3 regions of the Thermaerobacillus caldiproteolyticus genome follow, and region 1 is predicted to be linked to each of the others. Evidence: riboswitches for the same ligand, from Rfam matches in the RefSeq annotation. Region 1 holds a riboswitch; each other region holds the start of a gene.
The links. Region 1 has a riboswitch for thiamine pyrophosphate ahead of thiC (phosphomethylpyrimidine synthase ThiC). Riboswitches for the same ligand answer to the same signal wherever they lie in the genome.
Positions count from the first base shown of each region.

Region 2: another riboswitch for thiamine pyrophosphate. It lies ahead of tenA (thiaminase II); the one in region 1 lies ahead of thiC (phosphomethylpyrimidine synthase ThiC).
Region 3: another riboswitch for thiamine pyrophosphate. It lies ahead of thiM (hydroxyethylthiazole kinase); the one in region 1 lies ahead of thiC (phosphomethylpyrimidine synthase ThiC).

Region 1 covers NZ_CP064060.1:3,544,189-3,554,414, forward strand. Annotated here, with positions in the region: gene ISX45_RS17820 (NAD(P)-dependent oxidoreductase) at 21-887, opposite strand; gene ISX45_RS17825 (methyl-accepting chemotaxis protein) at 1,086-2,339, shown strand; TPP riboswitch at 2,547-2,661, shown strand; gene thiC (phosphomethylpyrimidine synthase ThiC) at 2,805-4,526, shown strand; gene ISX45_RS17835 (coiled-coil domain-containing protein) at 4,504-4,695, shown strand; gene ISX45_RS17840 (MFS transporter) at 4,779-5,942, opposite strand; gene ISX45_RS17845 (MerR family transcriptional regulator) at 5,959-6,378, opposite strand; gene ISX45_RS17850 (YhgE/Pip family protein) at 6,563-6,889, shown strand; gene ISX45_RS17855 (YhgE/Pip domain-containing protein) at 6,950-8,446, shown strand; gene ISX45_RS17860 ((2Fe-2S)-binding protein) at 8,492-8,968, opposite strand; gene ISX45_RS17865 (FAD binding domain-containing protein) at 8,973-9,803, opposite strand; gene ISX45_RS17870 (xanthine dehydrogenase family protein molybdopterin-binding subunit) at 9,790-10,226, opposite strand, start outside.
Region 2 covers NZ_CP064060.1:74,051-84,276, reverse strand. Annotated here, with positions in the region: gene ISX45_RS00445 (thiazole synthase) at 1-536, opposite strand, end outside; gene thiS (sulfur carrier protein ThiS) at 539-742, opposite strand; gene thiO (glycine oxidase ThiO) at 760-1,893, opposite strand; gene tenI (thiazole tautomerase TenI) at 1,883-2,509, opposite strand; gene ISX45_RS00425 (energy-coupling factor transporter transmembrane component T family protein) at 2,526-3,311, opposite strand; gene ISX45_RS00420 (ABC transporter ATP-binding protein) at 3,324-4,775, opposite strand; gene ISX45_RS00415 (ECF transporter S component) at 4,792-5,379, opposite strand; gene tenA (thiaminase II) at 5,366-6,061, opposite strand; TPP riboswitch at 6,195-6,302, opposite strand; gene ISX45_RS00405 (YbjQ family protein) at 6,367-6,690, opposite strand; gene ISX45_RS00400 (class I SAM-dependent rRNA methyltransferase) at 6,845-8,029, shown strand; gene ISX45_RS00395 (YfiT family bacillithiol transferase) at 8,059-8,586, opposite strand; gene ISX45_RS00390 (glycoside hydrolase family 13 protein) at 8,925-10,226, opposite strand, start outside.
Region 3 covers NZ_CP064060.1:1,546,896-1,557,121, reverse strand. Annotated here, with positions in the region: gene ISX45_RS07630 (FdhF/YdeP family oxidoreductase) at 1-1,461, shown strand, start outside; gene ISX45_RS20250 (hypothetical protein) at 1,640-2,164, shown strand; gene ISX45_RS20245 (GNAT family N-acetyltransferase) at 2,190-2,498, shown strand; gene ISX45_RS07620 (HAD-IA family hydrolase) at 2,498-3,169, shown strand; gene ISX45_RS07615 (class I SAM-dependent methyltransferase) at 3,297-3,977, opposite strand; gene ISX45_RS07610 (DUF6044 family protein) at 4,653-6,320, shown strand; gene ISX45_RS07605 (glycosyltransferase family 2 protein) at 6,333-7,364, shown strand; TPP riboswitch at 7,421-7,530, shown strand; gene thiM (hydroxyethylthiazole kinase) at 7,593-8,402, shown strand; gene thiD (bifunctional hydroxymethylpyrimidine kinase/phosphomethylpyrimidine kinase) at 8,416-9,225, shown strand; gene thiE (thiamine phosphate synthase) at 9,240-9,896, shown strand; gene ISX45_RS07585 (acyltransferase family protein) at 9,910-10,226, opposite strand, start outside.

The DNA.
Region 1 (10,226 bases):
ATCCTTGTTACGATAGGCATTTACTGATGTTTATGCGATAAGAATTGATAAATGGCGGAGAAATCTTTCTGATGGAATCCGTACTGTTTTGCCAAACCGTAAAGTTCTTTTGCAGCATTGACAAGTGGCAAAGAAACGTTATTTTCATAGGCAGCTTGTGAGATTAGTTGCAAGTCTTTTTGCATATGTTCAAGCGGAAACTCTGTGGCGAAATCGTTGCGAATAATTTTTTCTTTTTTCCCTTGTAGAAATGGCGCGGCACTCGGATTGTTTAAAAGTGTATTCACGACCGTTTCCTTATTGAGACCGAGCGCTTCACCGAGCGTGACAGCTTCAGCAAAAGCAGCCATAGACTCAGCAAGCAAGAGGTTGACGACGAGTTTCATTGCTGTTCCAGTTCCATTTGCTCCAAGATGGTAAATGGCTTTTCCCATCGCATTCAAAAGCGGTCTCACTTCTTCTACATCTTCTTGTTTTCCTCCGACAAAAAAGATGAGCTCTCCTTTTTCAGCGGGAATTTTTGAGCCTGAGACAGGAGCATCAAGAAAGCGGATGCCTCGTTGTTCTGCTTCTTTTGCCATTGCTCTCGTAAAAGAAGGGTGGACGGTGCTGCAGTCGATCCAAATCGCTCCTTTTGAAAGGGTATGAAGAAATCCATCTTCTCCGAGTGCGATAACCTCTACAGCGTTCGGGTGAGTCAACATGGTGAATACTATTTTTGCCTGATGCGCGACATCTTTTGGTGAGCCGGCCCATGTAGCGCCCTTTTCTAGTAGGCGTGTTGCTTTTTCTTTCGTCCGATTATAAACAATCAGTTCATAGCCTTTATCTAATAAGTTTTCTGCCATCCTGCTTCCCATAATACCTAAACCGATAAACCCGATCATCTATATCCCTTCTTTCGTTTTCGTTTATTATAGTTGTAAAACAAAAGATCTCTTATTGTCAAATATTGTTCTTGGCTGTTGTTTTTTATATTTATTGGTTCTCTATGTATTTATGATAAAAAACGTCGTTCCCATCTAAAAAAAGGAAATGTTATAATTATATATAAATTTTCAATTCATTGAAAGGTGAGGGGAAATATGTCAGTACATAGCTATGTCATTCGTACACTGTTTGTTGTCATTCCGAGTACTGCTCTTGTTGGTTTAGGAATATGTATGGCAAACGGAATAGCCGGTTCAGCGTTTTGGTGGACGATGGTCGGCACAATACTGCTTGGCGCTATCATTGGTATTTTATCAGCTATCTTAAACTATCGGCGCTTTATTGCTCCAATTTCGGTGATTAATCACTACTTGGAAAAGATGACAGAGGGGGATTTATCAACGCGTGTTCCTGTTGACGAGGTGAGAGAATTAAAGCCGATTGCCGTTTGCATGAATGAGATGGTAGAAACATGGCAAGCGGTCATCTCCAACATCAAGCGTCATTCCGATGACATGTCGTTATTTTCTGACCAGTTGACTCATATTGCCGAGCAGACAACAAAAGCGACAGAGCAAATTGCATCAACGATGGAAACGATTGCTTTAAGCTCTGAACAACAAGTCAAAACGGCACAGGAAACATCGATTTCAATGAACGGTATTTCAGGAACACTTACCCAAGTGTCAGCCAATACGCAGCATGTATCGATGAATGCAAATAAAACGTTTGCGAAAGCCAAAGCAGGGAGACAATCCATTGAGCAAATGGAAGAGCAAATGCAGTTTATTTATGAGCATGTTCAATCACTTGGACAAGTTGTCAAAGGGCTTGGAGAACGTTCCAATGAAATCGGTCAAATTACGCAAGTGATTACAGGAATCGCTTCACAAACAAATTTGCTCGCATTGAATGCGGCCATTGAAGCAGCGAGAGCAGGAGAACAAGGAAAAGGATTTGCGGTAGTAGCCGATGAAGTGAGAAAACTAGCAGAGCAATCGGCTCAGTCAGCTCAACAAATCTCACAACTCATTAGTGATATTCAAGAAGAGACAGAAAAGGCCATCGATTCTATGGAGACGGTCGTTAACGAAGTTTCACAAGGGATTCATGCCGTTCAAACGGCAGGTCTTTCTTTTGAACAAATTCGGGAATCTATTAACGGTGTTAATGAACAAATTGAACAAGTGTCTGCAGCCATTCAGCAAATGACGGAGAGCGCTCAGCATGTTGCTGCTTCAATTCAGAGTATTACCGCAATTGTCGAACAGTCGTCCACAGGCTCAGCCAACATTTCCGCTGCTACAGAGGAGCAAATGGCGTCAATGGAGGAAATTGCCTCATCCGCCTCCTCTTTAAGCAAGATGGCAGAAGAAATGCAGTCTCTATTGCAGCAATTTAAAGTATAAGCGCTATTATTGATTTTAAGTGCTTTCAAATTCAAATAAAGCATGGTAACTTCCTACAGGGCAGGACTTTCCCTGAATGCGTCTCATCGTATCGGATGTGAGCTCAAAGTTGTTCAGGAGAATGAAACGAACAGAACCAAAGTATAAAAAGCATTTACACCCATAAAAATATGTGTTAATATTTAGAAAAATGAATATGATTCATTGCTTATCTACTAGGGGAGTCCAATAGCTTGGACTGAGAGAAGAACGCGCTTAAGTTCTTTGACCCTTTGAACCTGATCTGGGTTATGCCAGCGTAGGGAAGTAGATAGTGGGAGTATTGTTGTATACTTGCGCTATTTGTCATTCCGTCGGGTTCTCTTGTTGGAGAACCCGATTTTTATTTCTTCGTCTTCTCCCTCCTATCGTCCACACGTTTTGGTGTAACTTCGGGTCAAAAAACAAAAGAGGAGGAGAAGTTACATGCCAAACATTTTATCCCTCATGCAGTTTCCTGCAAGTAAAAAGGTGTATGTCGAAGGTTCTCGGCCGGATATTCGTGTTCCGATGAGAGAAATTGCATTAAGTTCTACGAAAACAGAGGAAGGAACGTTTGAAAACCAACCTGTCCGAGTATATGACACAAGCGGACCTTACACCGATCCCCATTTTCAGCCTGACATTCATAAAGGATTACCAGAATTGCGTAAACGTTGGATTTTGGAACGAGGAGATGTGGAAGAATACGAGGGGCGCCAAGTAAAACCGGAAGATAACGGACTTCGCAGTGGAAACCAATCAGACATCGTTCTTCCATTTCATCGAAGACCACTTCGTGCGAAAAAAGGACGAACGGTCACGCAAATGCATTATGCCAAACAAGGAATCATTACTCCAGAGATGGAGTTTATTGCAATTCGTGAAAATATGGACCCTGAACTCATTCGCCAGGAAGTCGCAGCAGGAAGAGCGATTCTCCCTTCTAATATTAATCATCCTGAAAGTGAGCCGATGATTATTGGACGTCAATTTCATGTGAAAATTAATGCAAACATCGGCAACTCCGCTGTAACATCATCCATTGAAGAGGAAGTCGAGAAAATGCTTTGGGCGATTCGCTGGGGAGCCGATACGATTATGGATTTGTCAACAGGAAAGCATATTCATGCGACAAGAGAGTTTATTATCCGCAACTCACCGGTTCCGGTTGGGACAGTTCCGATTTATCAAGCGCTTGAAAAAGTGAACGGCATTGTGGAGGAACTAACGTGGGAAATATACCGTGATACGTTAATCGAACAAGCTGAACAAGGAGTGGACTATTTTACGATCCATGCCGGGGTATTGCTTCGTTACATCCCAATGACGGTCAATCGTACAACAGGGATTGTATCTCGCGGTGGTTCGATTATGGCACAGTGGTGTTTAGCCCACCATCAAGAAAACTTTTTGTACACACATTTTGAAGAAATTTGTGAAATTTTAAAAGCATACGATATTGCTATTTCTCTTGGAGACGGATTACGACCTGGTTCGATTGCCGATGCGAATGACGAAGCGCAATTTGCCGAGCTGGAGACGCTTGGAGAATTGACGGAGATTGCGTGGAAGCATGATGTGCAAGTAATGATCGAAGGTCCGGGCCACGTGCCGATGCATAAAATTAAAGAAAATGTTGAGAAACAAATCGAAATTTGCAAAGGTGCTCCTTTTTACACATTGGGACCGCTCACAACAGATGTTGCTCCGGGATACGATCATATTACTTCCGCAATCGGTGCAGCGATGATTGGCTGGTACGGAACGGCAATGCTTTGTTATGTGACGCCGAAAGAACATTTAGGATTGCCGAATAAAGAAGATGTGCGCCAAGGGGTTATTGCCTATAAAATTGCAGCACATGCGGCTGATTTGGCGAAAGGTCATCCGGGAGCACAAATGCGCGATGATGCATTATCGAAAGCGCGCTTTGAGTTTCGATGGAACGACCAATTTAACCTTTCTCTCGATCCGGAACGGGCACGGGAATATCATGATGAAACATTGCCAGCTGAAGGAGCGAAAGTGGCTCACTTCTGTTCGATGTGCGGACCGAAGTTTTGCTCGATGAAAATTTCTCACGATTTGCAAAAAGCGGTCAAAGAAGAAGGAATGAAACAAAAAGCGAAGGAGTTTGTGGAAAATGGGGCAACCCTTTACCAATAATGAAGATGTAGCGGCGTTAAAGCAGGAAATCCTTCAGCTAAAAGAACGGATCACTCAATTAGAACAACAAATTTCCGACATTCAACAAAAGTGCCGACACGTCTTTTTCGAAACGCCCGTCATGCGAAAGTGTGTTAGGTGTCATTATGTAGAAAGCCTATATTATTAGAAAAACGGGGGTGACCCACAAGATGGGCCAGCCCCGTTTAGTTTACTTTACTTATATAGTGTTTGTTTAAGGAAAGAAAGCCATTAGCTTGTTTGTGAGAGAGGATGTTGTTGTTGTTTTTTTCCAAACAACAGAAATAAAAAGGCGATTAGTGCTAGTACCATCGCTACGATGAATGGCGCTTTGCTGGAAAAAGCGTGTCCGATCACCCCTGATAAGACTGGAGCAATCGCTGCTCCCATCCAGCGTACGAAATTGTATGTTCCGGAAGTAATGCCGCGTTCATATGGCGATACTTCCATAACATAACTTGTGAATAACGCATTATTTAATCCAGACGCTAATCCCGATAAGATAATGCAAATGACTAATACCCACATGTTATTTGCGACAAATAAAAGAAGCAAAAAGATGGCAAATATAAAGAGGCTATATGGCAAAAGTTGTTTTGGTGTATACGTTTTTTCTAAGCGATGTGATAAAATTGCAGAGCCGTAAGCAAGGCAAAGCCCCCAACCAAAAAAGACGAGACCGATTTGAATGGCCGATAGCTGCATAATTAATGGCGAATATGCTAACACGACAAAAAAGCCATAATAGTACAACATGGCGCCAATAGCCCCTTTAATAAATGGAGGGAATGATAAAAGTCGGCCCATTTCTTTGATGCTAGCAGTTTTTCTTGTTACTTTTTTGCTTGGATCATAGACGAAGAATGACACGAGTAAAAGCGCTGCAAAAATTAATATGCTTGTCGCAAGAAACGGATATCTCCATGAATGCTGGCCGAGAATGCCGCCAACAAGAGGCCCGCCCGCCATACCGAGACCAATGGCTGCTTCATAAAGACCGACCGCTGTTTGCACTTGGGGAGTAAGCGCAATTAATAACGTCATTGCTGTTGCGAAAAACATTGAATTTCCAAGCCCCCATCCGGCTCGGAAGACAGAAAGTTGCGGAATGCTGTTGGATAAACCGCATAATAATGAAAAAACGGTGACGATGGCTAGTCCTGTTACCATCATCTTTTTATCTCCAAGACGGCTCACGAACATTCCGGATGGAATCATCATAATTGCCATCGTAAAAATATAAGCGGTAAATAGCATTTCGACTTGCCAGTGGGTCGCACCGATGCTTTCAGCGATCATCGGTAAAATCGGATCGACAATCCCGATTCCCATAAACGCTAAAAATGCCGCAAATACCGTTATCCAGCGGGCGCGCGTTTGTTTCCCTTCGTCCATATTTTCTTCCTCTCCTTTATTGCTCTTCTAAAATGGCTTGAATTTTTTCGTGAAGCTGTTTAAGTTCTTTCTTCCACTCAAGCATTTTTTTCATTTTTTGTTCGAGCATGTCGATTTGCTCACGAACTCCTGCTGCGATTTCTTTTAGCTCTTGTTGTTTTTGCTCTTTATCGGTTGCGTTTCGATAATCGCGGTGGTGGGCTTCAATTGTTTCTTTTAATGTTAAAAATTGTTGTAGTTCCTGCAAGGAAAATCCTAATACTTCTCTAGCAGCAATCACCTTTTTTAAGCGTTCAATATCCTCTTCCGTATATAGCCTTGTGCCTTTTTCACTTCGTTCAGGCGGCTTAATGAGCCCAATTTCTTCATAATAGCGAATCGTCCGTTTCGTGAGGCCGGTTTCTTTCGCGACATCATCAATTTTAAATTGCTTCATCATTTTTCCTCTCACTTTATTTTATTAAAGAGCTTTTATAAATATAACATTAACGTTAATGTTACATTTTGTCAATGATACGTTGCATGTAACGATATGGAAGCGGATATTCTAACTGGGGAACAATTGATTTAATGGAAGGAAGATCGCGTTAGCATCATGGCTTATTGATGAATGGAAAAGCATTGTTCAACGTCCCAAACGACTTATTGTGTTGATTGGGATTTTATTTATCCCGATTTTATACAGCGGAACATATCTTTGGGCATTTTGGGATCCGTACGGCCATTTGGAACGATTGCCTGTGGCGGTTGTCAATGAGGACCGTCCTGCTACATATAAAGGAACAACGTATGCCATTGGAGATGAGTTAGTCGACGAATTAAAAAAGATCAAAGTTTTGAGTGGCATTTTGTTGACCGAAAGCAAGCAGAAAAAGGATTGCAAAATAATGAATTTTATTTTGAGGTACTCATTCCGAGCAACTTTTCCAAGCGTGCGACAATGTTAATGGCACAGAAGCCGACACCGTTAGAGTTGTATTACAAATCGAATGAAGGGTTTAACTATCTTGCTTCGCTCAATCGGACAAACGGGTGTCGAGAAAATTCGCCAACAATTAGCGTCGACATTAACAGAAAAATATACGGCGGCTATTTTTGCACAAATAAACGAATTAGGAAAAGAATTGGCTCAAGCAAGCGAAGGTTCTGAGAAAATTAGTGACGGATTGATGAACATATCTTCTGGAACAGGGGAACTTATCGCAGGAATGAAGGAACAACAAGGGAGGATTGCACGATTTTCAAGCGGTGCTGCTGAGTTGGAAAGCGGGGCAGCAAAGCTATCTCAAGGGGCGATCCAGCTTCATAACGGAATGACGGCTGTCAATGAAGGGATACAAACTCTCAAAGAAAGAACTGTGCAGCTCTCTGCTCGTTCGAGTGAGTTCGTAAGCGGTATGAATCAGCTATCAGTCGGCGCAGCTCGACTGCATGAAATGATGCAAGCTTATGGGCAGCAGCATCCGGAATTGCAACAAGACTCTGCGTTTATGCAAATGACAGAGATCAGCGATCAAATGAATAGAGGTATGCAAAAAGTCACCTCGGCTGCTGAAACGCTTAGGGACGGAATGAAACAGATCAGTGATAGCACGCAACAGTTGGCGGAAGGAACGAAGACGGTACATGCGAAACTTGGTGAGCTGGCTGCTGGGGAAAAAACGCTCCATGATTCGATGAGCGCGCTTGCAGATGGGGCTCGTAGTGTGACGAATGGGTGGGATAATGTGACAAATCATCTTGTAGCGTTAAAAAAAGGAGAAGATGAATTATTATCAGGGAGCTATGAGCTAACTAAAAAGTTGGCAGATGGGGCGAAACGAGTGCAGCATATTCACGCTGGACAGCCGATGTATCAGATGATGGCCAATCCTGTTCGCTTGAAGGAGCAGCCGGTCCATGCTGTACCGAACTATGGGACGGGAATGGCGCCTTATTTTCTCTCGATTAGCTTATATGTCGGAGCATTATTGCTTACGACGGTATATTCGCTTCGCGAAACGGAGCATGCTCCGCCTCATGCGCTTGCATGGTTTTTATCAAAATTTGTGATTTTAGTGCTTATTTCTTTGGGACAAAGCGTGATAATGGTTGTCTTGTTGACTCATATTGTTGGATTACAACCGCTTTATACTTGGCAGATGTACTTGTTTTCGCTTTTTGCTAGTTTAGCCTATATGGCGATTGTTCAGTGTCTTGTGACTGTAGCTGATAATGTGGGGCGCTTTATCGGGATTGTGTTGCTTGTTTTGCAATTAACAGCAAGCTCTGGCACGTATCCGGTAGAACTCGTGCCGCAGCTTTTACAAGACGTTCGTTCCTTGTTGCCGATGACATATACAGTAGAGGGATTTCGTGTCATTATTTCCACAGGCGATTTTGCTCTTTTACGAAACGACATCATTATTTTAGGTGGATTTATGATTATGGCGATCGTGTTCACGTATGGGTGGATGTGGCTGCAACAAAAGAGGAATGTTTCATCGTTGCCTGCGTTATCATGAAAACGTCTCCCGCTTACGAGCGGTCGTGCTCATAAGCGAAAGACGCTAATCATTTCGATGCTTTTTTAGTAAAACGGATTTGACAGCTTGCTCGATTTCCCGGTAACTCGTACAACGGCAAATATTTGATTCGAGCCATTCTTGAATGACGTCGTCGCTGGCATCAGGATATTTTTCGGTTAAGGCGTGGGCGTTCATAATAAACCCGGGGGTGCAATAGCCGCATTGAAACGCAAAATGCTCGACAAATGCTTGCTGAATCGGTGAATGTTTTAGCCCTTCAATGGTCGTAATTGTTTTTCCGACGGTTTCAATCGCGAGCATCATGCACGATTTAATTGGGACGCCATCTATCAACACGGTACAAGCTCCGCAATCTCCGTTTAAGCAGCCGGGTTTGGCTCCTGTGAGACGAAGTTTGTTGCGGAGAACAAATAACAATGTGTCGGCTGGTCGCGCGATGACAGAGTGTGCTTCTCCATTTACCGTTAGAAGCATTTCGCATTGTTGTGTTGTTGCCATTCGTTTATTCTCCCTCCAGTTCAGTGATGATGTCAAAGAGCGTATGTTTTAGCACAAAGAGGCGATATTGTGCTGACCCTTCAATATCGTCTAAAATTGGACGGGGAAGGTGTTGAAGGGCTTCGTCAATTCGTGTATTGACCGGAAGTTGCTGATTTAAGCGCTCTTCGACCGCTTGGGAGCGGAACGGAAATGGGCAGACGCCGCTGAATGCCACCCGGAGTTGCCCATCTTTTTTTAATGCTGCCACCGTCACAAGCGGATACCCGACTTCTCCTTGTTTTCGCCTTTTTATGTGGGCATATGGAAGAGATAAGTATGTCTGTTCCGTTTTCACTTGAATGAGAAATTCGCCCGGTTGTAATTGCATGTGCTGTTGAAATACTTGATGGATCGAACGTTGTTGCACCCCGTCCTTTCCGGCAATGACGACTTCGCTGTCAGCGAGCAATAAAGGCAATACTGCCTCTCGATAAAAAATTTGTCCGCAAATATTTCCACCTAATGTAATTTGGTTGCGTGCCGTACGGTCAGCGACTTCGCTTGCGGTTTTCGTTAATAGAGGAAAGGGGTTGGCTTCTTCGATGGTCGTTAACGATACACCGGCACCAAGAACAAGCTGCTGTTGTTGAATGTCGAGAACTTGACATTCGGGGATTTGTTTGATGTCAATGACCGCATCAGTAAAGACGAGATGGAGTCGTGAGAGCGTAATGATTTCCGTTCCTCCCGCATAATACATCGGTTTTTTTCCCTGTTGTTGTAGTGTCTGAAACAATTGAATGGCTTCGTGAATCGATGACGGCTGGTGATACGTAAAATCAAATGGAACCATGATGTTCCCCCTTCTTTTTTCGCCAAATCAGTTCAGGAACAAGAGGGAGTTCATTCAGGGGCACTTCGGCAGCGACTGATAAGGCGTTCGCTAATGCAGACGGCATTCCAATGAGTCCGTGCTCACCGGCGCCGCGGGCTCCATACGGAGCATCAATTTGCGGTGTCTCGACAAACTCGACAATATACTCTGGATGCTCTCCGAAGCGAAGCAGTCGATATGTTCGTAGCTGCGGGTTCAACACTCTTTCATATCGGTCAAAGAGGAACGTTTCGCGGCTTGCCCAGCTAAGCCCCATGCTCATTGCCCCCATCACTTGCCCGATGGCTGCTTTTTCATTGAGCACTTTTCCAATATCAATGACGGAAACAGCTCTGATGATTTTATACGTGTAATCTCGTTTATCGAATTCGATTTCGACGG
Region 2 (10,226 bases), 270 kb from region 1:
ACAGGAACCGTTGCTTGCTCAATGATGAGACTTAAGTTTAACGGATTGATAATTCCTTGCCCGGAACCAATCGGTGAGGCTCCTGGCATAATTGCGTGGCAGCCTAGTTGCTGCAGACGTTTTGCAAGCACGACATCATCCGACGTATACGGAAGCACAATGAATCCTTCTTCTAACAACATCTCCGTTGCTTTCAATGTCTCTACAGGATCAGGAAGCAGTGTTTTGTCGCAGCCGATGACCTCCACTTTAATCATATCACATAATCCTGACGCTTTGGCGAGCCGAGCAATTCGCACCGCTTCTTCGGCTGTCTTTGCACCTGCCGTATTTGGAAGAAGTTTGTATTTCGTAATCTCCAATTTTTCAAGAAAATTCGGCTGATTCGGCTCAAAAATGTTCATACGACGAACCGCAAATGTTAAAATTTCTGCACCTGATACTTCGACTGCCTCTTTTTGAACGTCAAAGCTCGGGTATTTACCTGTCCCCAGTAAAAGCCTTGATTGAAATTGATATGGTCCAATTTGTAACATCATCAACCGCCTCCTACAAAATGAACGATTTCGACTTTATCGCCGTTACATAATGTTGTCGTTTCATACTCTTGTTTTTGAATAATATTCAAGTTCACTTCCACAATGGCAATTTTGTGGTTTAATCGAAAATGAGACAGCAAATCAGAAACCGTTTTCACACTGTCTGGAAGTTGAATTGATTCGCCATTAATAATGAGTTCCATTCCTCTCCCCCTTTATGTCATAAATGTGTTACGTGACTGTTTCTTGTGACAGAAAAAGGAGCAAGGTCGATCTCCCCACTGCCTTTTCCTTCAATCAGATCAGCTACCAAAACTCCTGTAATCGGACTTAATAAAATCCCATTCCGATAATGCCCGGTCGCGATCCAAACTCTTTCATATTCAGGGTGTACGCCTATATATGGCAAACCGTCCCCCGTCTGCGGACGAATTCCTGTCCATGCTTTTTCCCATTCGGCATGGCGAATGCTTGGAATTAGCTGCTGCGCTTGTTCAAGCAACCTTTTGATTCCTTGTACCGATACTTTTTTGTCAAAGGTGTTTGGCGTAGAAGTTGCCCCGATGAGCAGCTTATTTTCTTTTTTCGGCACGATATAGCAACCGTTTTTCGCAAAAACCGTCGCTTGAACAAGCGGCCTCTCCGTTTTGACAAAGAGGCACTCGCCTTTCACTGGGTACATCGGTATTGAGATTCCTGTTCTCTCCAGAATTTGAGCGGACCATGCTCCTGCCGCAATGACAATGGCGTCTGCCGCCATCGTTCCATGGTTGGTGTACAGGAGATATGTCTTACCTTCTTTTAGAAAGTTAACGACCTCTGTATATTCACGCCATTCGGCTCCATAGACAATCGATGCTTTTGCAAAAGCGACCGATAAATCAGGGGCACTCACTTGCCCATCATTTGGAAGATACATCACACCTTTTAAATCACAGCTTACATTCGGTTCCATTTCCGTCGCTTCATGAATCGTTAGCCAACGGGCACTGCCATCGAATTTCTTCCAAAATTCATAATGACGCTGCAATGCTTCACGTTCTTCGTCCGTTACAGCTACTTTCAACATCCCTTTTTGCACGAGTCCGATATCAATGCCGGTCATCTCTTTTAATTCTTCGGCAATGCTCGGAAACATGGCGCGGCTTTTTAAAGCAAGCGGAAGGAGCGGGCTTTCGTTTGAAAATTCTGACTGTGCTCCGAGCATGCCTCCCGCCGCGCTCGAGGCTTGACCAGCCACGCGCTCTTTTTCCAATACAATAACGCGAAATTGGCGTTTTGCTAACTGAAACGCGATCGAAGCACCAACAACCCCACCGCCAATAATAGCGACATCATAATGGTTACCATTCATTGAAATCCTCTCCCCACTTTTTCACCATACGCGCATATTCCTTCACCTGAGCAAGTGGATCTTTGGCTAAAAATACCCCCGACATCACCGCGATGCCACTTGCTCCCGATTGTAATACTTGTTTGACATTGTCCGGCTGAATACCACCAATAGCAATAACCGGAATGTATATACTCGACGCAATCGTTTTTAATGTTTCTAATCCTCTCGGAGGAACTCCCCGTTTGCACTCGGTCGGAAAAACATGACCATACAGACAATAATCCGCCCCGCTTTTCTCTGCCTCCATCGCTTCTTCTAATGAATGAACCGAACAGCCGACAACAAGCGACGGAAAATGGGCTTTAACCGTTTTTGCAGACAAGCTGTGGTAAGCAAGTTGGACACCCTTCACTCCAAAAACAGCTGCCACATCGACGCGATCATTGACAATGATCTTTCTTGCCGGCACTCCGCGAGCAACAAGGGCAGAAATGAAATCAGCAAGTTCTCTTGCTGTTTTTGTTTTTTCCCGCACATGAATCGCATCGACATACGGATGAATGTGTGCCGCAATCGTCACGAATTGTTCAAGCGGCTGCATCCCCGTTGAAATGACATGAAATTGTGTGTTCATTTCAATCCCTAACCTTCTAACGTACATCTTCGACTGGAATATACGGAAAACTGATTCCAACGTAGTACGCTACTGCTGTCATAACGCTGATCAAAAGAAGGAACACAAAATCGTATTTACTAAACCCGATTTCGTAGTAAAAAGTTCGGGCCGCTCCGCTGGAAAATCGCTTTGCTTCCATCGCTACCGCAATGCGTTGAGCGCGGCGGATGCTTTGCGAAAGAAGCGGAATTGCATACCGCTTTATTTTTTCAAATATTCCGCTGTTGGCAGTGACTCCCCGCACTTTTAACGCGTTTTGTACCGTTTGAAACTCCTCAAGCATGATCGGAATGAGACGGACTCCTGCTAAAAAGCTATACGCGTATTTCGGCTTCAACTTCAGTTGCTGCATGAGCGAATAAAATAAATAAACCGGTCTTGTCGTTAACGAAAAAAGTAAACCAAGTAGCGCAAACGTTAATGCGCGAAACCCAAGATGCATGCCGCGTAAAAAACTTTCTTTTGTAATATGAACAAGGCCCCACTGAAACCATGTTGTTTTTCCTTGACCAAACAGCATCATCGAAGAGGCGGTTGAAATGAAAATAAGCAAAAACGGCAAAAAGAGCAACAACAAATACTTCATAGGGTATCCGGTATAGATAATGAACAAAAGGATAAGCGCAATAGAAAAATTCATTAAGATGTTCGGGTTATGCACGAACAATACACCGATAAATAAAACAAGCATCACAAGCAGCTTCAAGCTTGGATTCGTTCGATGAAGCCATGTCTCACGATAGCGAATGTCCCATCTCACCGTTCTTCCTCCTTACACGGACAATAAAGCGCCTTTTGTATGATCTGTCACAAGCTGTTCATCGGAAACAAGTTGTCCGTCTTCAATCACCCATCTTCGCGTCGCAAAATGCGTTACGATATTCTCATCGTGGGTGATCATCAGAATCGTCGCACCTTGCTCGCGATACGACTCTAACAGCTCTAGCAGCGCAAACGTATTTTTCGCATCTTGACCGAATGTCGGCTCATCTAACAAAAAGATTTGTTGCCCGCTTACAATCGAAGCAGCCACGCTAAGCCGGCGCTTTTGCCCCATCGATAGTTGGTACGGATGTTGGTCTTGCTGCTCTTTCAAATGAAACATTTGTAACAAGCTCTCGACGGTCTCAGCAATTTCTGTTTTAGAGCGCTTTTCAAGCCGGAGCGAATACGCCATCTCTTCCCACACTGAATTGGTGACAAATTGAAACTCCGGATTTTGGAATACAAATGCGATAAGGCGGGCGAGCGTTTTGAATTGTTCGCTTTGCTTTCCAAACAGCTCATACACCCCGTCGGTTGGAATAAGCTTCATGAGCGCATGCAATAGCGTGCTTTTTCCTGCTCCGTTTTTTCCAGTAATAGCAATCCATTCACCCGACCGAACAATCGCTTGATCAACACGAATTTTTACTTCTCGATTTCGATATCCTTGAAAACGTTCGAGACGAATCACTTCATCCTCTCGAACAGCAGGTTGACGACGTTTTCGTTGTTTGACATACTCGTCCCATATACCGGGATACCAAATTCCTTGATCAGCAATCACGTCTTTATAATCATGAAACACGGTTGCCGCTTCACCATCTGCGATGATTTCACCATGATCATTAAACAAAATGATACGGTCAACAAAATCCAGCACCTGTTCAATTTTGTGTTCAACAATAATGACTGTTTTATTATGGGCGATTTGCTTAACCGTCTTCCAAATTGATTCTGTTCCTTCGTCATCAATCATCGCTGTTGGTTCATCAAGAAACAACACGTCGGGCTGCAAGGCAAGAACAGAGGCAAGTGCGAGTCTCTGCTTCATCCCCCCGGATAATGTTTGAATATCCGTATGCGGCGTCAAGTGCAGCCCAACCTCTTTCAGCAATTCTTCAATCCGGCCTTTCATTTGTTCGCGCGGCACGCCAATATTTTCAAGTGCAAAAGCAATTTCCTCATCGACAAACGGCATGCAAAATTGGGAATCAGGGTCTTGAAATACGTATCCCCAGTTATCCGGAACTTGAACGTGTTTGGCTTTCATTGGGATATCCACCGAATGCGGAATCAATCCGGAAAGCACTTGCATCAGTGTTGATTTTCCGCATCCCGATGGACCAAGCAACAACACTTTTTCCCCTTTGTAAAACGACACTGATAAATCTTTAAACAATAACGTGTCTTTTCCGGGAAATTTCAAACGTAACTGTTCGACCGATGCAATCCGTTCCATCTGTTTGTTTCACCCTTTAACGATCTAACGCGTCGTAATCTTCCTTGGAAGCCGGTCGAACCATTTGTGTGACTCCTGTCGCTTCTAATGCTTTTACTAATGAAGAAGCAAAGACACCGGAAATAACGATGGCGCCGACAAAGCGAGCAATGAGAAATAATGCGAGATTCCAAGGAGCCAACGCTTCAATATACCCTTTGTAAAAATCCATAATCAATGAACCGATGGTAGAACTAATCGCTGCTAATGAAACAACGAAGAGATCAAAACGCTTATAGCGAAACGTCGCAAATACTGCTTCCGCACACAATCCTTGCACAACGCCGTAAAGCAATACTTCAAGTCCCCACTCGGATCCCATAATAAACTCACCGGAAGATGCAGCAATTTCCGCAAGAAGAGCTACCCCTGGCTTACGAATAATGAGAAAAGCTACGGACGCTGCGATAAACCACATTCCATAGATGAGTTGGTCCAGATGAAAGCCAAACGGTTTGACAAAATAGTAAAACGGTCCCCATAATTTATAAACAATTCCAAATACAATTGAAATCACAATCGTTGTTAAAATATCCGCTAATTTCAATCCTTTAGTTGCTGACATGCTCTGCTGTCTCCTTTCTTGTTACTGGCCATGTTTCTAGGTGATATGCCATTTCCCAAAAAGCATATTCGTACTGGCTGCTAATGATAAAATGCTGTTCCATCCGCTTTCGATCAGCTTCCGTTACAGTTTCTGCAATCTCATCCAATCGAGCAATTTGTTCTTCCACTAAACTTCGAAACCACTCGGACCCATAAGCGGCAATCCATTGTTGATAAATCGTCTCTTCCGGCTTGCAATCTTTCAAGCGCTCGCCAATCTCATAATAAAGCCAATAACACGGCAAAATCGCCGCAATCACATCTCCTAAATGCCCTTCGTAGGCAGCGCGATACAAATGTGATGTATACGCATATGCCGTCGGCGCCGGAATAAACGAAGCTTTTTCTTCTTCCGTAATTCCAAGCTGCTTCGAAAACTTTTCATGTAACGATAATTCGGCTTGATACGTATTTTGTGCATGATGTGCCATGCGAGCGGTCGTTGATAACTCATTTGCTCTTGCCGCCCCAAGCGCCTGCACTCTTGCAAAATGACTTAAATAATATGAATCTTGTAAAACATAATAACGAAAACAAGCAATATCGAGCGTCCCTTCACCGAGTTCCTTGACAAACGGGTGCTGAAAGCTCGCTTCCCAAATTGGGTTGGCAGCCTTACGCAACAGTGTTGAAAATGCCATCAAAATCCCCTCCAAAACATAAATGTATGAAACATGTAGAGCGGGCCCATATTCTGCATGTTTCATTAAATAAAAACCCACTTTCTTTACAAGCGTAAAGAAAGTGGGTTAGAAACCGTAAACAAGCAAAAGATTCCTGCCACTTCCACTTCCCTACGCTGGTATAACCCAGATCAGGTTCTAAGGGTCTCAAAGGCACACTTTGATCTCAGCCTATCTAAAGGCCCCCCTAGTGGATCGTGCTGCTTATTTAATTTTACTGTTTGAGTTTATCATATCACGGCTAGAACGGTTGTCAAGTCATTTTACTCTTCCTCAACGACTACTGCCGTTCCGTCGTACGACAAAATTTCTGACGTGTTCGCCATAATGGCGGCTGTCGTTAGCCTCACCCCAATGATCGCATTCGCCCCTTGCTGTTTCGTCTCTTCGATCATGCGGTTAATCGCAATCTGTCTCGCTTCCTCCATCATCTCGGTATACGCTTTAATCTCTCCGCCGACAATCGTTTTAAAACTCGCCATAATATCTTTTCCGATATGTTTCGATTGAACGGTATTTCCTTGAACAAACCCTTTATACTCTTTAATTTGTTTTCCCGGTATGTAATCGGTCGTCGCAATAATCACCGTATCCCTCTTTTCTTCCATCTATGTTTATCATTATTCTACGTTTATGAAAAAAGTCCTTCCAAATTACGACAAAAGCTGACAGAATTGCTTCTTTCCCAGCAATTCTGTATCATAGAAAAAGCAAATCATTACAGGTAATGGAGTGGAGAATGTGGCAAAAGTATTTCTGAAACGAAAGCGAAAAAAACGTCTCGAACAAGGCCATCCTTGGATATTCCAAAGTGAAGTTGACTATATTGAAGGAGATTTTAAACCGGGCGACTTTGTCGAGGTTTATAACCATCAAAATTACTTCTTAGCTAAAGGCTATATTAATCCAAAATCGCAAATGATTGTGCGCGTCCTTACGCAAAATCCAGAAGACGAGTTAAACGAGCAGTTTTTTCTGAACCGCATTCGCAAGGCGTGGGCGTATCGTGAGCGAATGATTCCCGGCGTTCGTTCTTGCCGTGCTATTTACGGAGAAGCTGACTTTTTGCCTGGCTTGATCGTCGATAAATACGAAGATGTGCTTGTCGTACAAATTTTGTCGCTTGGTATGGAAAAACGGAAAGATTGGATTTTAAACGGGTTGCTGGAAGTATTTAATCCAAAAGCGATTTATTTGCGCAATGATGTGTACGTCCGCGAGCTGGAAGGGCTCCAACAAGAAAAGGGATTTTGGTACGGGCAATGTGAGACGGAAGTGATGATTGAAGAAAACGGCGTTAAATATATTGTTGATATTGAAAACGGACAAAAGACCGGATTTTTCTTTGACCAGCGTCAAAACCGCGCGGCAATTAAACCGCTCATCGACAGTAACTCAACCGTATTAGACTGCTTTACCCATACAGGATCATTTATGCTCAATGCGTGCTTGTATGGAGCAAAACATGTGACCGCTGTCGATATTTCTGAACATGCCATCGAAACAGCGAAACGCAATGCTGCATTAAACGGATTTACAAACGTTGATTTCGTCGTCGCCAATGCCTTCGATTACTTGCGAGAAGCGGTTCACGAAGGGAAAAAATGGGATGTAGTCATCATTGATCCGCCAGCATTCGCCAAATCCGCTCACGCTGTCCCAAAAGCACTAGGTGGATATAAAGACATCAATCTCAACGGCTTAAAGCTTGTGAGAGACGGCGGCTTTTTCGTGACGGCAAGCTGCTCGTATCACGTCCATGCCGATATGTTCCAAGCGATGATTGAGGAAGCGGCGTTTGATGCGAAAAAGATTTTGCGGCAAATTCATTGGAGCGGCGCCGGCTACGATCATCCGAAACTGCTTGCCGCCGATGAAGGCGACTACCTAAAATTTGCGATTTACGAAGTGCATTCACGCAGATAACGGACATCAAGACTGATGTCCGTTTTTGCTTACCATCCTTTCTGCGTTCGCAAATTTCTAATGTGTGCGACATGATGCTTGCCGTGCCAAGCAAACATCGCAACACATGTATACAATTCTAACTCTGTCTTCATCGCAGGATGATAAAGCTTGCGTTTAAAATCTTCCAGTGGTAAAGATTCAAGCAAAGCTGTCCATCTTTCATGAAGCCCTTCTAGCAATTTAAGCGAAGATTCAATTGGGAAAGCACGCGCCTCCGCTGTCTCGGCCCAATCGTTCTCTTCAAAAGGTTTTACAGTAGGAAGCTCCTCCGTTACGATAAGTTTTGTACGAATAAACGCATTCATATTCGCATCAGCAAGATGATGCACAACTTGAGCAACCGTCCATCCTCCTTCACGATATGGCGTGTTTAGCTGTTCATCATTCAATCCGCTCACCGCCTCACGCAACTGCTTTGGCAGCATTCGAATATCAGAAATCCACTGCTTTACATCTTCTTCACGGAAAGACGTTGGCTTTTCAAATTTGCCGATCGGGTAGCGAATATGTTCCATTTCTCATTCCTAGTTACTAAAATCTATAAAAAAGATCTACTAGCCGCGATGGAACCAAGAAGCACCGCATAATGCTCGGACCCTCACCCAAGCTGCCATCAAAAAGAGAATCCCTTTGCCATTCCCTCGCTGTGAAAGGCACTCCGTGGTTCATTTCAACAGTAGCTTTCGTCATGTCTCCTTCAGTTCATGGCAGGATTTTAGTAACTAGGCTACACCTCCTCTTATTCTTTTTACAACTTGCTCTTTTACGAGTTCAACGGACATATACATATTTCTTTCCTTGAATTCCTTGAAGAAAAAAGGCAAGCATCATTGCTTGCCCTTTCTATCACTATTTACTTTAACAAATACACCCGCGCCTCATATGGCTTCAACTTAAAGCGTGTTGTGTTTTTATGAGGTTTTACTTCGTAGTTTTGCAACACTAAATCATCCGAAGACAATTTGATCGCATCATAACGATAAAGAGCAGGCTTGTCGCTCAAGTTGACAATAATGACGGCTTTTTCGTTCCCGAGTGTTCGTGTGTAAGCGTAAATCGCTTTATCTTTTTCTAAAATTACATCGTACGTTCCATAAATAAGAACATCATTTTCTTTGCGAAGGCGAATCATTTTTTTATAAAAGTGAAGAACGGAATTAGGATCTTTTAACTGTGTTTCTACATTAATCTCTTTGTAATTTTCATTTACACCTATCCATGGTGTTCCGGTTGTAAAACCAGCATTTGTTTCATTCGACCATTGCATCGGTGTCCGTGAATTATCTCGTCCTTTTTTCCAAATGACTTCCATGATTTCTTCATGTGAACGCCCTTTTTCCCATTCCAGTCGATAAAAGTTTTTCATTGCGACATCATCGTATTCATCAATAGTTTCAAAGCGGACATTCGTCATGCCAATCTCTTGCCCTTGATAAATAAACGGCGTTCCTTGCATCAAAAAATACATCGCGCCAAGCGCCTTCGCACTTTCGGTAAGGTATTCCTTATCGTTTCCCCACGTCGAAACGGAACGAGGCTGATCATGGTTCTCTAAAAATAATGCGTTCCAGCCTCGGTTTTCAAGACCTTTTTGCCATTTCGTCAGCGTGCGTTTCAACTGACGAATATCAACTCCACCGTCCGTTCCTTTTTCCCATAACCCTAAATGCTCAAACTGAAAAATCATATTAAAAATTCCGTTCTTTTCGCCGGCCCATTCTTCCGCCTGCTCGACTTTGACGCCATTTGCTTCCCCGACGGTCATAATATCGTATTGCGCAAACGTTTGCATTTTCAGCTCTTTTAAATACTCCATAATCCCTTCTTGGTTCATATGACCAGCGAAGGATGGAACATAATCAAGCCCTTTGGGATTCGGTAAATCCGGCAATCCGGGCTTTTTCTTAATATGAGAAATCGCATCGACGCGGAATCCATCAATACCTTTATCGAGCCACCAATTAATCATCTCATATAGTGCGCGTCGCACTTCTTCGTTTTCCCAGTTTAAATCCGGCTGCTTTGCATCAAATACATGTAAGTAATATTGATCGGTTTTCCGATCATATTCCCAAGCCGATCCGCCAAAAATACTTTCCCAGTTGTTCGGCTCTTTGCCATTTTTTCCATCGCGCCAGATGTACCAGTCACGTTT
Region 3 (10,226 bases), 1.7 Mb from region 1:
ATTGCCTTTATGAATGGTGTCATAAAACATTGGTTCGAAATGGAGGAAAACAATCCGGGCTCAGCCATCGATTGGCAGTTTGTCCGTGAGCATACGAACGGAATCGATGAATTAAAGGTGCATGTCGCAAAATACGATTGGGAAACGTTAGAGAAATCTTCTGGTCTTTCTAAAGAGAAGATGTATGAGTTCGCAAAATTGCTCGCTGAAGCGAAATCGGGCGTGTTTGTCTGGAGTATGGGGCTTACTCAGCATCGCTTCGGTACGGACAATGTTTCGCAAGTGGCCAATCTCGCCATGCTTCGCGGCTTTATCGGACGCGCTCATTGCGGGCTTATGCCAATTCGCGGCCACAGCGGTGTTCAAGGCTCAGGGGAAATGGGAGCCGACCCGTTTGTATTACCGGGAGGGGAATTTGATGAAGAAAATATCGCGCGTATCGAAAATATTTGGGGATTTCCGATTCCGCGCTGGCAAGGGGATACGATCGGACAGACGCTCGAAAACATCCTGCTTCCTGATGGTCATGAACGAAAAGTGAGAGTGTTATATACGAGCGGCGGCAATTTCTTAGAAACAATGCCGAATCCAGATTTTATCCGCAAGGCGTTGGAAAGCTTGGAATTGCGTGTTCATCAAGATATTATTTTTAACACGTCGACATTGTTGGATGCCAAGGAAGAAGTGATTATCTTACCGGCAATGACGCGCTATGAACAGCCGGGCGGTGGCACATCGACAAGCACGGAGCGGATGGTGTATTTCAGTCCGGAAATCGAGGGACCGCGAATTGAAGAAGCACGGGCGGAATGGGAGATTTATATCGACCTTGCTTCACGCGTCAAACCAGAAGAAAAACATTTGATTCATTTTAGTCATGCGCAGGAAATTCGCAACGAAATTGCCATAGCGAATCGAAACTATGATGGAATCCAGCATTTAAAGAAAAAAGGTGATGTTTTTCAATGGGGCGGTGCTTGGCTTTGTGAAGGAGGGGTATGGCCGACAGCGGACGGCCGCGGTAATTTAATTCCAATTGAATTGCCGGAGCTGCGAAAAGCGGAAGGACAATTTTTTGTGACGACTCGACGCGGCAAGCAATTTAATTCGATGATTTATAGCGACAAAGATCCATTTAATGCGGCAGATCGTTATGATATTTTAATGAATCGTGAGGATGCAACGAAACTTGGCATTCGTGAAGGCGAGACGATTGTTGCTTATAATCGTCATGGAATGATGCAGGGCCGAGCAAGGTTCGCAGATGTAAAACAAGGAAACATTGCTGTCTATTGGCCGGAAGGAAACGTGTTAATTCCAAAAGGAGTCTATGAAACATACGCGAAAATCCCAGAGTACAATACTATCGCTGTCGTCGAAAAAGCTGAGACGTTCCACGCACAGAAAGATCAGAAATACGTTGAAAAGCGCATTGAAGAGATGGAAATGACCGTTGACTAACTTCATAGCTTTTAAGATGTGATTTATTTGCAAAGTATAATTTTTTATAAATTCCAATAAAATCTTTTAATCAATAGGAAAAGTGATATTATCTTTATCACTTCATGACTGTTGAAAGGGATTGAATGTGGAGATTTTTGTTTTTGGCAAATTGAAAATTAGGGGACAGGAGAGAAATATGATCGAATTAAGAAAATACAGTGATGCTTCGGTATTTAAACAAGATGTACTCCCATTTCTCGGGCAATATGAATATGAAGGAGAAAATAATTTACTGTTAGGGGTACTCATGAATTTAAATGAAGGCGATAAGCCTCTTTATATGGGAACGGTCACAAAAAACGGGGAGTTATCGCTTGTATTATTGCAAACGCACCCTCGTCAAATGATTTTATCAAAATCATTGCCGTTAACATCTGAAGAGATTGCTGATTTAGCTAAGAAGCTATACGAGGATTATCCAAATATTCCTGGATTGATCGGTGAGTCTACCCTCGTAACATCGCTCGCTGAACAAATTGCGCGTCTGAAACATAGTGACGTTCATATTCATATGAAGCAACGCATTTACGTCCTGACTGAAGTGAAAAAACCGGCTTCGGCAAGCGGAAAGCTGCGTCAAGCAGAAATGAACGATTTCGCAACTATGAAAGAGTGGATCTACCACTTCTGTCAAGACGTAGGGGAAGCCGATATCGGTTGAGGAAGCCGTACAAAAAGCGGAAGAGATGATCGAAAAAAAGAGGTTGTATGTATGGGATATTGATGGAAAGCTCGTTTCCATGGCCTGCTGGGCACGCCCGACAAAAACGAACGTAACGGTGGGGTTTGTGTATACGCCGCCGAAAGAGAGAAAAAAGGGCTATGCTTCCGATTGCGTTGCTGCTCTCACACAACATTTGTTAGATTCGGGATATAACACATTTTCCCTGTATACAGATTTAGCAAATCCCACGTCAAACAAAATTTATATGGAAATCGGCTATGAGCCGGTGATGGATTCAATGGTAGTGCTATTTCGAAAGGAGCTATGCTAATGAGCCGAATCCCCTTTGCCTTAATTTTCGATATGGATGGTACACTGTTTCAAACAGAGAAAATTCTTGTCCCAGCATTGCATAAAACGTTTGACCGGTTGCGGAATGAAGGACAATGGCAAGGAGAAACTCCCGTTCGGCAATATTTGAATATTCTCGGCGTCACTCTCCCAGAAGTGTGGCGTCAGCTTTTACCGAACGCGAGTGAAGCGGTTCGCGAAGCTGCAGATCGATGGTTTCTTGAAGATTTAGTGCAGGAAATTGAGCAAGGAAACGGGCAATTATATCCGGGAGTCGTATCTACCCTTGCCTATCTCAAGGAACAGGGAATTTCTCTTTTTGTTGCCAGCAATGGGTTGGAGCGTTATGTCGATGCTATTCGGCAATACTTTTGCTTAGAACGTTATTTCATCGATTTTTACAGTGTCGGTCGCTTTCATTCGCCGTCGAAATCCGCTTTAGTTGCTCGGTTGTTGAGAGATTATGACATTGAAAAAGCGGCGATGGTTGGCGATCGGAGTTCCGATATTCAAGCGGCTAAAGAGAACGGTTTGTTGTCCATCGGCTGCCGGTTCGGATTTGCCAACGATAATGAGCTGCGTGATGCCGATTTCATTGTACATGAATTTTCGGAGATTGTTTCAATGATCGTGGAATGGAAAAAGATATAGTAGTAGAGAAAGACTGTCTCAAACATAAACAGGCCGATTTCAATAACACATAAAAAATGGAAAATCCTCAACTCGTGTCGGTGTTCGGCGATGAGACAGTCCTTTTTGCATCATATAGGTTAGGACTTTATTTTTTATGAGCTACAACGATTTGTGAAAATGGAAAGGTGTAAAAAATTCGTTTTGTTTCAATTTGACTTGCTAAGGGTGCCAATATCTCGATATATTCAGATATTCGCTGAATGTCAGAAATGACTAATCTTCCGTTTGGACGCAAGACCCGCCACATCTCCCGAACTGCTTGTTCTCTATCTTCAGCGCTTTTAATATTATGAATAACAAAATTTGACACAACGGCATCAAAACTTTCAGCTGCAAATGGCAATTCACAGGCATCTCCATCAATAAGTTCAATATCAGCTACCTGTTCCATTTCTGCATTTTTTCTAAAAGCTTCCCTGCTGTTGCCGCTAATGTCCCACTGTGACCAACGATCAATGGCTGTTACTTTACATCCCATTTGTGCTGCTGCAATTGCAAGAAGTCCTCGACCTGTTCCTACATCTAGTACCTTATCATTCCTGTCAACTTGAGCTAGCCGTAAAATAACGTGTCGGTGCTTTATTTTGATAACTGTGGAGTACAAGAACATCCATAAACCCATAGATAACATGAACAACCCAAAGAAGAGGCCGCCTATACTTTGAGGCAATCCTTTGAGACTAACAAGAGAAAATATCAATCCGATGACGATGAGAATCCCTACCCAAAAAGGGGCATCAATTCCATATCGAAGCGTAAATCGCATCCGTTATCCTCCTAAGTTTTTATATCTGAATTATATGAATATTAATAACAGTCATTCTAATTCTATGACACTAATTTAATATATGGGCATGTGTGAATCAAGTTTTTTAGAGAGGACTGATGTTTTTGGGAAATATTAACTTTTTCTAAGCGATCATCGCATCATTTTGTCACGAGACAGTTGTTTTCCGAAGGAGCTGTTCTCGAATGTTCACAGCAGTATCAAAGAGGTTGACAATGGTTTTAAACGATTAAGGAGATTCGTTCTAAATTTGACCTGCATGTATTGTTTGAGTTTTATCTTGCTCTTTGTTTTACGAGAAAAGAACTATATTCGCTTAAGATAAGCTATCTAAAGATTCTAGGAAATGGCCCTTTTTCTTGGTATTATCTCGTTCTAGCATGTTAATCCTGACTCTTCCTCTTTTCAGAATAGAAATTCTGCTTATTGTTGTTATTTTATTAGTATGGGAAGTGTTTGCTATTTTCTAGTCAGAACGAAAAACATACGAGCAATATCTTATTGAAGACATCACATCTTATCTTTATAAACCTCTAAAAAACAATCTCTTCCTGTGAAAGGAAGAGCTTTTTTATGCATATTTTCCTTCTTATCGTTAGAAAATAAAGGGAGACAATAGGCGTCTGTTAGGACGAGGCAAAGGAGGAGAAGAGAATGGAGAAAATGGAAAAGCGATTACTGTTCTTCTCGTTCCTTGCAATTGCTGTTTTTGTATCGCCGTATTTTGTTTTTGGCGAAGATGCGCATATGCGTGTTCACGATAATCTTGATTCCAATATTGCGTGGTATAAGGTGTTAACAAGAAGCGGGGAGCTGTTTGGTCCGATTAATGCCGTCATTCCGCAAATTATTAACGGCTTACCGAGAAATGCGTATGGAACAGAATTTAGCGGAATCGTTTGGCTTCATGCGTTATTTCCATCCATTTACGCCTATGGATTAAGCCAAGCGATCACGCGCGTGTTTGCGTTTATCGGCATGTATCTTTTGCTTAAAAAACATGTGATCAAATCCCCGGAATGGTCTTGGATTCGTGTTGGTGCAGCTCTCGCTTTTGCATTGACGCCGTTTTGGCCGTCGGGCATGTTAAGCACGCTTGGAATGCCGCTTGCGTTATGGGCGTTTTTAAACATTCGTGCCGGCGAGCGTTCGTGGGTAAATTATCTTGTGCTTACGCTTTTGCCCTTTTATTCCAGTCTTGTGCTCGGTTTTTTCTTTTTCCTTAGTGCCATGGGAGTTTTTTGGCTTGTGGATGTTGTGCGCGGGAAAGGGTGGAATTGGCGATTTTTATTGGCGATTGTGTACATGACGGCTATTTATGTTGCGATTGAATACCGCCTTGTCCATTCGCTTTTATTTGCTGATGAACCGACGAGTCGTGATGAATATTTTCATGCCCGTCTTTCTTTTTGGCGTGCTATTCGATTGACGTTGAAAAATTATATTCTGGGCCACAATCACGTGATGACGGTGCACGGTCTTGTCATTTTGCCGGTGACGTTCGTCGCTTTATATATGGTTTGGAAAAAGAAATTATGGAAGCAAGAAAAAATGTTTCTGTTTCTTCATGCTTTGAACTTCGCTCTTTCGGCATGGTATGCGTTTTGGTTTTATAAAGGATGGGTCCCGTTAACTGAACGCTTTGACATTCTCGATAAATTTAACTTTGCCCGCTATCATTTTTTGCGGCCGATGGTGATTTACATGCTATTTGCGCTTTCGTTAAAAATTTTATGGCAACAAGGACAAGCGTGGAAAAAAGCATGTTTTACCGCGATTGCGGCACAACTCATCGTGCTTGCGATATTTAATGAGGAAATCTTTTATCGCCACAAACCGTCGTTTAAGCAGTTTTACGCCGAAGAACAATTTCAAGAGATTAAAGAATACATAGGCCTTCCTGTGTACAAATATCGCGTCGCCAGCATCGGAATTCATCCGGCGATCGCCCAATATAACGGGTTTTACACATTAGATACGTACAATAATTTTTATCCGTTGAGGTATAAACACCAGTTTCGAAAAATCATTGCGCGTGAGCTAGCGAAAAATAAAAAGCTGCGCGAGTATTTCGATGAATGGGGAGGACGTTGTTATATTTTCGTAGACGAGTTAGGCAAGCATTATATGTTTAAAAAACATTCAAAGAAAAAGATTACCAATTTACAGCTAAATACCGATGTGTTTCGTCAAATGGGCGGACGCTATATTTTTTCCGCCTTACCGATTACAAATGCTAAAAGCAATCAATTAGCACTGGAAAAAGTGTTTCATTCCGATGAATCCGCATGGACGATTTATCTATATAAAGTGACATCGTAAGGAGGAATAGCGATGAGCGAACCGGTTCTCACTATTGTAGTCCCTTGTTATAACGAAGAGGAGGTGCTTCCAGAAACGATTCGGCAACTTCGTGATTTGCTTCAGCAATTAATAGCCGAGCAGCTTGTTTCTGAACAAAGTAAACTATTGTTCGTTGATGATGGAAGTCACGATACTACGTGGACGATTATTTATAAAGCAAGCTTGCGATATCCAGAAGTGAAAGGATTGAAACTCGCCCGCAATGCCGGGCATCAAAATGCCCTTTTAGCCGGATTATTTGCAGCTAAAATGCTTTCTGATTGTATCGTTTCCATAGATGCCGATTTGCAAGATGATATTTCCGTCATTCGTGAGTTTATGAAAAAGTTTCATGAAGGATACGAAATTGTATACGGAGTACGGAATAAGAGAGATACGGATTCGTTTTTTAAACGCCACAGCGCCCAAGGGTTTTATAAATTAATGAAAGCGATGGGGGTGCATATCGTTTATAACCATGCCGATTATCGTCTCATGAGTCGACGCGCCGTTGAGGAGCTCGAACGGTTTGAAGAAGTGAATTTGTTTTTGCGCGGCATTGTACCGTTGCTTGGTTTCCGTTCGACAACTGTTTATTATGACCGAAAAGAGCGATTAGCGGGAGAAACGAAATACCCGCTTAAAAAAATGTTGGCGTTTGCTTTAGACGGGATTACCTCATTCAGCATTACACCGATTCGTTTCATTTCGCTCGTTGGATTTGTTTCCTTTTTTGTGAGTTTGTTTTTTGGGGCATATTTTCTATTTTTAAAATTTAACGGTTATACGCAAACGGGGTGGACATCGCTTATTACGTCGATTTGGCTTCTTGGCGGACTTCAGCTCATTGCGCTCGGCTTGATTGGGGAATACATCGGGAAAATCTATAAAGAAACAAAACGCCGTCCGCGTTATATCATTGATCTTGATTTATTCAATTTTCCGTTGCCGCTTCCGGTAAATCATGTTCCATCGCTTGGAGAAGAGCGGAAAAGCGTCGATATTCAGAAGAGGAATAGGTAACGGCGATTTTTTGCTTGCATTCCTTTTCAAGAAGGAGTAGACTGGGCTTGTAAAAATAAATAGTGAGCGGGAGCCTGTGGAATCAGGCTGAGAGTACGACTAATCCGTCGTTGACCGTTTGAACCTGTTGGGTAATGCCAGCGTAGGGAAAGTGACAAGGAGAGAAGTGTACACTTTGCTTGCGCGCAAAGTGTTTTTTATTTTTGTGTGGAAAGGAATGGAACAAGGATGGACGTGCAAGAGATTGCCAAAACATTAGAAAACGTGCGGCAGGCTAATCCGCTCGTTCATAATATCACTAATGTTGTCGTTACAAATTTTACGGCAAACGGTTTGCTTGCATTAGGCGCTTCTCCGGTTATGGCATACGCGAAAGAGGAAGTGGCTGATATGGCAAAAATCGCTGGAGCGCTTGTATTAAATATCGGCACATTAAACGAAACGGAAGTCGAAGCGATGTTGATGGCTGGAAAATCGGCGAACGAACACGGCGTTCCGGTCATTTTCGATCCGGTTGGGGCAGGAGCGACGCGCTACCGAACAGAAACGGCAAAAAAGATTGTTCGTGAAGTGAACGTTTCTGTCATTCGCGGCAATGCGGCGGAGATTGCCAATGTCATAGGAGAAAATTGGATGATTAAAGGTGTGGATGCCGGCGAAGGAAACGGTGATGTCGTTGCGTTGGCAAAAAAAGCAGCACAGCAGCTTCATACCATTGTCGCGATTACGGGCAAAGACGATGTGGTTACCGATGGGGAGACAACATACGTCATTCGTAACGGCCATCCGCTTTTAACGAAAGTCACTGGAACGGGCTGTTTATTAACATCGGTCATCGGGGCGTTTGCCGCTGTTGAATCCAATTTATTGGTAGCGGCAGCTTCTGCGCTTGTCAGTTATGGAGTTGCTGCGGAAATCGCAGCGAAAAAAGCGGGAGAAGCGGGTCCGGGAAGCTTTCAAATTGCCTTTTTAAACGAACTTGCTCGTGTAGGGGAAGAAGATATTCGTCAATATAGTCTCATAGAACAAGTGAAGTGAAAGGGAGATTGTCATGAGAAACGTGTACAAAGCGTTAACGATTGCTGGTTCTGACAGCGGCGGCGGCGCCGGCATTCAAGCAGATTTAAAGACATTTCAAGAGCTGCGAGTATTTGGAATGTCCGCATTAACAGCGGTGACGGCGCAAAATACGCTCGGCGTACAAGGAGTATATCCTTTATCCGTTGAGGCGGTTGAACAGCAAATTGAATCGATCGGGACGGATTTAGGAGCCGATGCCGTCAAAACAGGGATGTTGTTTAGCGCGGAAATTATTCAAGCGGTGGCAGCCAAAGTGAAGCAATTTGGTTGGAATCAGCTTGTCGTCGATCCAGTGATGATTGCGAAAGGTGGTGCGCCGCTTTTACAAGAAGAAGCGGTTAGCGCCTTAAAAACACACTTGCTTCCATTGGCGATGGTCATTACTCCTAATATTCCGGAAGCGGAAGTGTTAACAGGCATGACAATCCGGACAATCAATGATCGCCATGAAGCCGCAAAGCGCCTATATGAACTAGGTGTCAAGCATGTCGTCATTAAAGGCGGTCATGATGATGACGACGATGAAGCAGTCGATGTATTGTACGATGGTCATGAATTTTCATATTTTACAAGCAAACGGATCGAAACGAACCATACGCATGGGACAGGTTGTACATTTGCAGCAGCGATTACGGCGGAACTCGCGAAAGGCCGCAGCGTCAAGGAAGCGGTACAAACAGCGAAAGCATTTATTCAAGCAGCAATTGAGCATGAATTAGGCATTGGTCACGGTCATGGTCCGACGAATCATTGGGCGTACCGACAAGCGAATTTATCATGATTAGGTGATGAACGGTGACACGAATCTCAACAGAAACGATGAAAGAATTGTTACGCGTGTATTTTATTATGGGCAGCAGCAACTGTAAGAAAAATCCTTTGAACGTTTTAACCGAAGCAATCACTGGCGGGATCACATTGTTTCAATTCCGTGAAAAAGGAAAAGGGGCGTTCACAGGCGAGGAGAAGTATGCTTTCGCAAAAGAGTTGCAAAAGATTTGCCGACAACATGGCGTGCCGTTTATCGTCAACGATGACGTCGAATTAGCAATTGAGCTCGATGCGGATGGAGTGCATATTGGACAGGACGATGAAAAAGCCGATGTCGTTCGCAAGAAGATCGGCGATAAAATTCTTGGCGTTTCCGCTCACAATTTGGAAGAAGCGCGCGCGGCGATGACAGCTGGAGCTGATTACATCGGTGTCGGTCCAATTTTTCCAACGACATCGAAAGACGATGCAAAGGAGGCGCAAGGCGCTTCTATCATTCGGTTTCTTCGTGACAGCGGCATCGACATTCCGATCGTGGCGATTGGTGGAATCACGCATGAAAATGCAAGTGAAGTCATCGCTGCTGGAGCTGATGGTGTTTCTGTCATTAGCGCGATCGCCTCTGCAGAGTCGCCATTTGATGCAACAAGACAATTTGTTCAATGTGTAAAAGTTAAATAACGGGCTGTTTCAGTTACGAAACAGCCCGTTTCTTTTTTGGAAAGCGCCATTCAATTAGAGGTCGCACAAGCCGAACAATCGGTTCGCTTCCTAAAATGAACATGACGAACAATGATAAAAGGAGCAACAACGGATAGCCGTGAATGTCCATAATGAAATCAGGAAAATGGGTCACATGTAAATATTTTAAAATAAACCCGTGAAGAATATAAATATAAAACGTTCTTGTGCCCAACGTTGAAATTGGTAAGCGACGATTTGGGATGAGCGCCATAAAGCAAAACATCATGAAAGCGCTCGCTCCATAAATAATCAGTCGACCTATAGCTC